DNA from 2 places in the Atlantibacter sp. MEI4A-1023 genome. Region 1 is predicted to be linked to the other one. Evidence: predicted binding sites of a transcription regulator. Region 1 holds the regulator's gene; the other holds the start of a gene.

Evidence for each region. Region 1 encodes ArgR, which controls arginine synthesis, uptake and breakdown. Its sites were predicted from a motif close to ANTGAATAAAAATACANT; they were not measured.
Region 2: the regulator ArgR is predicted to act here: its motif matches at 2,146-2,163, upstream of argC (N-acetyl-gamma-glutamyl-phosphate reductase).

What each region holds. Positions count from the first base shown of each region.
Region 1 is NZ_CM149568.1:477,713-482,138, reverse strand. It holds gene degS (outer membrane-stress sensor serine endopeptidase DegS) at 1-336, shown strand, start outside; gene mdh (malate dehydrogenase) at 393-1,331, opposite strand; gene argR (transcriptional regulator ArgR) at 1,754-2,224, shown strand; gene yhcN (peroxide/acid stress response protein YhcN) at 2,584-2,847, shown strand; gene yhcN (peroxide/acid stress response protein YhcN) at 2,944-3,210, shown strand; gene ACVV26_RS02345 (barstar family protein) at 3,266-3,544, opposite strand; gene ACVV26_RS02340 (NAD-dependent succinate-semialdehyde dehydrogenase) at 3,574-4,426, opposite strand, start outside.
Region 2 is NZ_CM149568.1:4,543,985-4,548,410, forward strand. It holds gene ACVV26_RS21545 (argininosuccinate synthase) at 1-209, opposite strand, end outside; gene argB (acetylglutamate kinase) at 236-1,012, opposite strand; gene argC (N-acetyl-gamma-glutamyl-phosphate reductase) at 1,020-2,024, opposite strand; gene argE (acetylornithine deacetylase) at 2,211-3,362, shown strand; gene ppc (phosphoenolpyruvate carboxylase) at 3,633-4,426, shown strand, end outside.

The sequences.
Region 1 (4,426 bases):
ATGGATAAGCTGATCCGCGATGGCCGCGTGATCCGTGGTTATATCGGCATCGGCGGGCGGGAAATCGCGCCAATGCACGGTCCGGCGGTGGGCATCGATCAGATCCAGGGGATTATCGTCAACGAAGTGACCCCGGACGGCCCGGCGGCGCATGCCGGTATTCAGGTCAATGATGTGATCGTCTCAGTAAACAATAAACCCGCTATTTCGGCGCTGGAAACCATGGACCAGGTGGCGGAGATTCGCCCCGGCTCGGTCATCCCGGTGGTGGTGATGCGTGATGATAAGAAACTCACGCTACAGGTCACCGTTCAGGAATATCCGGCGACCAACTAACAGACGAAAAAAAACCGGAACTGATGTTCCGGTTTTGCTTTCAGAATCCACGACGATTATTTGTTAACGAACTCTTCGCCCAGGGTGATGTCTTTTTTCAGGGTATCCAGCATGCCTTCCAGCGCCTGCTGTTCAAACGCGCTCAGGGTGCCGATACTTTGACGCTCTTCAATACCGTTTTTACCCAGCAGCAGCGGCTGAGAGAAGAAACGCGCGTGTTCGCCGTCGCCTTCTACATAGGCACACTCAACCACGCCTTTTTCGCCCTGCATTGCGCGAACCAGAGACAGACCGAAACGCGCCGCCGCCTGGCCCATCGACAGGGTTGCCGATCCGCCACCCGCTTTGGCTTCTACCACTTCGGTGCCCGCGTTCTGAATACGTTTGGTCAGGTCAGCCACTTCCTGCTCGGAGAAGCTCACGCCTGGGATCTGGGACAGCAGCGGCAGAATGGTCACGCCAGAGTGGCCGCCGATCACCGGGACTTCAACCTCGGTCGGCTGTTTGCCTTTCAGTTCCGCTACAAAGGTGTTGGAGCGGATGATATCCAGCGTAGTCACGCCGAACAGTTTGTTCTTATCGTAAACACCGGCTTTTTTCAGCACTTCCGCTGCGATAGCAACAGTGGTGTTTACCGGGTTGGTGATGATGCCGATGCACGCTTTCGGGCAAGTGGTGGCAATCTGCTGCACCAGGTTTTTAACGATGCCCGCGTTGACGTTAAACAGGTCAGAGCGATCCATACCCGGTTTACGCGCCACGCCTGCGGAAATCAGCACCACGTCTGCGCCTTCCAGCGCCGGAGTCGCGTCTTCGCCGGAGAAGCCTTTGATCTTCACCGCGGTAGGGATATGGCTTAAATCAACCGCGACGCCGGGGGTAACCGGTGCGATGTCGTAGAGGGAGAGTTCTGAACCTGAAGGCAGTTGGGTCTTGAGTAGAAGGGCAAGCGCCTGGCCAATACCACCGGCCGCGCCGAGGACTGCAACTTTCATCCTAAACTCCTTATTATGATTTGCAATTAAAGTGCCGTTACTCCTTTGGTGGCGACCATGATTATCCAGGGCGGAAGTCATTACAATCTTTTCACCTTCAGATTGAGAAGTCATACCGGCTCTTTATGGCACAGACCTCACGCACATCAGGAAAATAGCCGGATCGCTACCGAAGCAACATATCAACAGGCGGTTACATTACACCCTCTTCATTCATCAAAACAACATCATTTTTATAACAATTGATTTACTTAATGGCTTATTTTCGAGTCGTGACGCAGGCATGTTCTCCAATAACAAAATTTGATAAAATCCGCCGCTTTCATAACATTATTTCAGCCACATTTTCGGCCTGGGATTTGCATAAAAATTCAGATAAATGCATAATAATGTTGTTTCTTTGGCCAGATTGTAGGTGACTTATGCGCGGCTCGGCAAAACAAGAAGAATTAGTCAAAGCTTTCAAAGCGTTATTAAAGGAAGAGAAATTCAGTTCTCAGGGAGAGATTGTCCAGGCGTTGCAGGACGAAGGTTACGAAAACATTAACCAGTCCAAAGTCTCTCGCATGCTGACCAAATTCGGTGCGGTGCGTACACGCAACGCCAAAATGGAGATGGTCTACTGCCTGCCAGCGGAACTGGGCGTACCAACCACGTCCAGCCCACTCAAAAATCTGGTGCTGGATATTGATTACAACAATGCGGTGGTGGTGATCCATACCAGCCCGGGTGCGGCGCAGCTGATTGCGCGTCTGCTCGACTCGTTGGGTAAAGCAGAAGGTATTCTGGGCACTATCGCCGGGGATGACACTATCTTTACTACCCCCGCGAGAGATTTTTCGGTTAAAGAACTCTACGAAGCCATTCTGGTACTGTTCGAACAAGAACTGTAAGCCTTCTCTTCTACCGCCGCGCCCGCGGCGGTTATTATTAAATACCCCCTTTAATTTCCTCTCCAGCCGTTACGTCTGCGCGCTCAACGTTACATAGTCATTACATCTTTTCTAAAAAGCACAAATCATCAAATTTACCTATTTTCATGAATTTATTAGCATTATTTTTTATAAACGCACTAAACGTTAATTTTTTATAACGACAGGGAATAAAAAATCCGTTTCTGGAAACAAAGTTTCATTGTAAATAATTAGCGTGGTATTAATTTTCAACGTTATTAGTGTATACTTGATTTTGTGATGAGGGTCACGAAATGAGACCCCAAAGATAAAGATAAAAATACGACGAGGTAACGATCATGAAAATCAAATCAACCGTAGCCACCTTAAGCCTACTTTCAATGCTCTCCTTTGGCGCTTTTGCCGCAACGTCTATCGACGCGCAACAAGCCCAGGGTCGTCAGTCACTCGGCACCGTTACTGTCTCTTCCGTGACCAGCTCACCGATGGACATGAACGAAATGCTCGATCAGAAAGCGCAGGAAAAAGGCGCATCCGCCTACCGCATTATCGAAGCGCATTCTGGCGACGAATGGCACGCCACTGCTGAGCTGTACAAATAAGCATTAACCCTGTTTCACCTGCATACATACATTCATTCTGTGGTCCGTACAGTGACTTCGCCTGCCGACCACAGAAACTCAAACGAGGAAATGACGATGAAAACCAAATTTACCCTTGCTGCAGTGACTCTGGCTTCCCTGATGGCTTTTGGCGCAAACGCCGCCGTACAGCAAGTTAGCGCACAGGATGCCCAAAACATGCAATCTATGGGCACCATCTCTGTTGCCCAGCACGGCAGCTCGCCGATGGATATGCGCGAAGCGCTGGCTGAAAAAGCCGATCAGAAAGGCGCGACCGCTTACCGCGTTATTGAAGCGCGTACCGGTGATACTTGGCACGCCACTGCAGAACTGTATAAATAAGAACCTCGTCGTCGTGTCCGACGACTTGCCCCAGTTCGCCTGGGGCTTTTTTCGGTCACGTGGAATGACGAATATTGAAGCGGAGTTGGCCTTCCAACTCCTCTTCTGCTTCATCAAACAGCAAAATCAGCGCGCCAAACCGCCGACGGTTCTCTTCCGATAAGTGAACAAATTCAATCTCCAGCGGCAACGGCAAATACCCTTCCGTCACCACCTCCCACAAGCTATCCAGATTATTCACCTGCTGCTTCGTTAACCCAAACGACCGGGTAAAGTCGCGATAAAAATCGGCCTGATCGGTGATTTCATCAAAGTCAAAAGTGTAGATTTGCATTGTTTGTCACCCATCGGTGTGGTCACAGGTTAGAGCCCGCCGATATGCAGGGTTTTCACTTCCAGATATTCGTCCAGCCCCAGTACCGATCCTTCGCGCCCCAGCCCGGATTCTTTCACGCCGCCGAACGGCCCCAGCTCGGTAGATACCGCGCAGTCGTTCACGCCGATCATTCCACTTTCAAGCTGCGAAGAGACGCGGAATACCCGCTGTAGATTCTGGGTGTAAAAATAGGCGGCCAGGCCATACGGCGTATTGTTGGCGCGTTCAATCACCTCTTCTTCGCTGCTAAATCGGAAGCAGGCAGCCAGGGGACCAAAGGTCTCTTCCTGGGCAAGTTTCATGTCATCGGTGGCATCAATCAGCACCGTCGGCTGCCAGAAGTTGCCGCCAAGATCGTGCGCTTTCCCGCCTGCCAGCGCTTTCGCGCCTTTCGCAAGCGCATCTTCCACATGCTCGCGGACTTTATCCACGCCGGCTTTCTCAATCAGCGGCCCGACAATCACGCCCTCTTCCAGACCATTGCCCACTTTCAACTGCTTCACCGCCTCGGCCAGTTGGTTCACGAAGCGGTCATAGACGCCATCCTGAATAAAGAAGCGGTTAACGCTGACGCACACCTGCCCGGCGTTACGGAATTTATTGGCGATCGCGCCTTTCACCGCCGCATCAATATCCGCGTCGTCAAACACGATATACGGCGCATTGCCTCCCAGCTCCATGGAGACTTTTTTCATGGTTTCCGCCGCGTTGCGCACCAGGGTTTTACCCACTGCCGTCGACCCGGTGAAAGAGATTTTGCGCACCTCATGGCTTTCCATAATGGCGTCGCTGATTTCTGATGTTTTCCCGGCTACCGCATTCAACACGCCATCCGGAATG
Region 2 (4,426 bases), 660 kb from region 1:
CGCGCATCGACCACATAGCACTCGCTCGCGCCGGTGCGCAGGGCTTTTTGCTCAACACCTTTCAGATCGTCACGGTCCTGGCCGATATCCACCACGCAGGCCACCACTTCGCAACCTTCATAGTTTTCTTTCAGCCATGGAATGATCGCGGAGGTATCCAGGCCGCCGGAGTAAGCGAGAACAACTTTTTTGATGCCGTGGTTTTGCATTTTCTTTTTCCTTTTTGAAGCTTTAATTAGGCTAAGATCCGGGTGCCGATGGCTGTCCCGTTAAACAAAGAAGGTAACTGCTCGGCATGGCGCCAGGAGGCGATATCCACCGGGCGGCCCAGCGTGCGCGCCGCGTCCAGCGCCGCATTCACTTTCACCACCATACCATCGGTGATGATGCCCTGGGCAATCAGCTGTTCGGCTTTTGCGGCAGTCATCTCAGCAATGCGCTGCCCTTTGCCGTCCAGAATGCCGCTGACGTCGGAAAGCAGGATCAGATCTGCACCGAGGGTGGCGGCCAGCGCCGTAGCGGCCTGGTCAGCGTTGACGTTCATCAGCTCGCCCGCCTCGGTGACGCCGATAGAGCTGACCACCGGCATAAAGCCAGCGCCCAGCAGGGTCGTAATCAGTTTGGCTGAACCCGGTTCGGCTTTGCCGACGTGGCCAAGTTCATCATCCAGTTGGCTCACTTTTACGCTGTCGCCATCGCCGAGATACAGGCCCACCGCCGGCAGTTGATGTTTCTTCGCCCAGGCCAGCAGCGTTTTGTTGGCGCTGCCCGCCAGCGCACCGGTGATGATGTCGATCTGATCGGCTGGCGTAACGCGCAGGCCATTTTTCTTTTTCACCGGCAGATTGAGTTTTTTCATCAGCTCGTCCACCACGCAGCCGCCGCCATGAACGATTACCAGCGGGCGCTCGTGGGTCTCGCGATAATTCACCAGCGCGGTGAACAGACGTTCCAGCGCCTCTTCGCTATCCAGCAGTACGCCACCTAATTTGATAATTAATGGATTCATTATTGCACCGTTAAATAAGTGACTGAGTTTCAGCGAAGCCGAAACGAATATTGGCACACTGCACTGCCTGCGCCGCAGCGCCTTTCAGCAGGTTATCTTCCGTGGCCACCACAATCAGATGCTCGCCCTGAACAGCGAAACCGATATCGCAGAACGGCAAGCCCACCACATTTTTCAGCGCCGGAACGCCCTTCTGATACAGACGCACCAGCGGTTTATCACCGTAGGCGTCATTGAACGTCTGCGCCACCTGTTCAGCCGTCACGCCCGGTTTCAGGCGGCAGGTGATGGTTTCTAAAATCCCGCGCGGGAAGTTGCCCAGATGCGGAGTGAAAATGACCTGCGCGCCCAGATGGGTCGCGATTTCCGGCTGATGGCGGTGGGTAAATACGCCATAGGGTTGCAGGCTCACTTCGCAGAAGCTGTTAGACATCGCGGCTTTGCGCCCTGCGCCGCTCACGCCGCTGGTGGCGTTGATCACCGGCCACTGGGCCAAATCCAGCAGATCGTTGTCGATCAGCGGCTTGAGCGACAACTGCGCCGCCGTCGGGTAGCAACCCGGCACGGCAACCAGTTTGGCTTCTTTCAGCGCGTCGCGGCCCCACTCGGCCAGGCCATACACCGCCTGCTCCAGCAGTTGCGGATGCTGATGGGTGAAACCGTAGAATTTTTCGTAAAACGCCGCATCGTTCACCCGGTACGCGCCGGATAAATCGAACACCACACAGCCTGCGTCAAGGAACTGCGGCGCCAGGTCGTGACTCACTTCGTGCGCCGTCGCCAGAAACACCACGTCAACGCCCTGAGTGAACTCGCTGATGTCAGACATCGGCATCAGCGGCATATCAACAATGCCTTTCAGTTGAGGATGCAAATCGGAGAGTAATTTTCCTGCATCATTGCTTTGCGCTGAGACCGTCAATGCGGTTATGTTCATATGTGGATGGCGATTGACATAGGTCGCGAGCTCTGCGCCGGTATAACCACTGGCGCCAACAATCAGCGTATTCAACATCGGGGCTGTTCACCTTCTTTTATCGTCACGAGAAGTTACCTGGGGCAAAAGCGCCTGCTTCTGCCACGTTAGCGAGCGTTTTCAGGAGGCTGCGCGATGCGGTTCCTTTTTGCTCACCGTTAATGTATTTTTATTCACTTAATTTGCATGAATATTGATACTATCACGACCTAAGGTATGTCAACAGTGAAAATGAAATTACCGCCGTTTATCGAGATTTACCGCGCATTAATCGCGACTCCGTCCATCAGTGCGACCGAAGCCGCGTTAGATCAGAGTAATGCGTCTTTAATCAATTTACTGGCGTCCTGGTTTGGCGATCTGGGTTTTAACGTAGAAGTTCAGCCGGTTCCAGGAACCCGCAATAAATTCAATATGTTGGCGAGCATCGGCCAGGGCGCGGGCGGATTACTGCTGGCAGGCCACACCGACACGGTGCCGTTTGACGACGGACGCTGGACGCGCGATCCCTTCACCCTGACCGAGCACGACAACAAGCTGTACGGCCTGGGCACCGCCGACATGAAAGGCTTTTTCGCCTTTATTCTCGATGCGCTACGTGACGTCGACGTGACGCAACTGAAAAAACCGCTCTACATTCTGGCGACGGCGGATGAAGAGACCAGCATGGCGGGGGCGCGCTATTTTGCCGAAACCACCCAGCTGCGCCCGGACTGCGCGATTATCGGCGAACCGACCTCTTTGCAGCCGATCCGCGCGCATAAAGGGCATATCTCCAGCGCGATTCGGGTACTGGGCCAGTCGGGCCATTCCAGCGATCCGGCGCGAGGCGTCAATGCCATTGAACTGATGCATGACGCCATTGGCCGTATTCTGGAGCTGCGCGATAACCTGAAAGAGCGCTATCACTATGACGCGTTTACCGTGCCGTATCCAACGCTCAACCTTGGCCACATTCACGGTGGTGATGCCGCCAACCGCATTTGCGCCTGCTGCGAGCTGCACCTGGATATTCGCCCGCTGCCGGGGATGACCCTTAACGATCTTAATGGATTGCTGGAAGAAGCCCTGGAGCCGGTCAGCAGCCGCTGGCCGGGCCGCCTGAACGTTGCAGAACTGCACCCGCCGATCCCAGGCTACGAATGCCCGCCGGATCATCATCTGGTGAAAGTGGTGGAAGCGTTGCTCGGCGCGCAAACCGACGTGGTGAACTACTGCACCGAAGCGCCGTTTATTCAGACGCTCTGCCCGACGCTGGTGCTTGGCCCCGGTTCCATTAACCAGGCGCATCAACCGGATGAATATCTGGAAACCCGGTTTATTAAACCGACCCGTGAACTGATTACCCAGGTTGTTCATCACTTCTGCTGGCACTGATCTGCATCACCTTCCTGTCACGTCGGAGGGTGACTTTTGTCACATTTCCATAAGTAACGCTTATCTGGCACGAAATGAATTAAATTTCGTGAATTGTCGCGATTTATTGGTTTGCTGAAGCGATTTCGCCGCAATTGACGAATGGTGGTTTACGTGGCTTTATAAAAGAAAAGACGTAGTTCAAGTCCGAAAGATTTCGGGGGCGCTGCCAACGCGGCTGTGGTTCGAAATATTGAGGACATATACATATGAGATGGGGTGTCTGGAGTAATGAACGAACAATATTCCGCTTTGCGTAGTAATGTCAGTATGCTCGGCAAGCTGCTCGGGGATACCATCAAGGATGCTCTCGGAGAGAACATCCTTGACCGCGTAGAAACAATCCGCAAATTGTCGAAGTCCTCACGTGCTGGCAATGAAGCAAATCGGCAAGAGCTGCTGACCACGCTGCAAAATCTGTCCAACGATGAGTTACTTCCGGTGGCCCGCGCCTTTAGCCAGTTTCTGAACCTGGCCAATACCGCCGAGCAATACCACAGCATCTCTCCCAAAGGGGAAGCCGCCAGCAACCCGGAAGTGATTGCCCGCACGCTGCGTAAACTCAAAGACCAGCCGGACCTGAGCGAAGCGGCGATTAAACAGGCCGTAGAGTCGCTTTCCCTGGAGCTGGTGCTGACCGCACACCCCACTGAAATCACCCGTCGTACGCTGATCCACAAAATGGGCGAAGTGAATAACTGCCTGCATCAGCTCGACCATAAAGATATCGCCGATTACGAACGCAACCAGATCACCCGCCGTCTGCGCCAGCTGATTGCCCAGTCCTGGCATACCGATGAAATTCGTAAAAACCGCCCATCGCCTATCGACGAAGCGAAATGGGGCTTTGCGGTGGTAGAAAATAGCCTGTGGGAAGGTATTCCCAGCTATCTGCGTGAACTGAACGAACAGTTGCAGGAGCACCTGGATTACAAACTGCCGGTGGATTTTGTACCGGTGCGCTTTACCTCCTGGATGGGCGGCGACCGCGACGGCAACCCGAACGTCACTGCCGATATCACCCG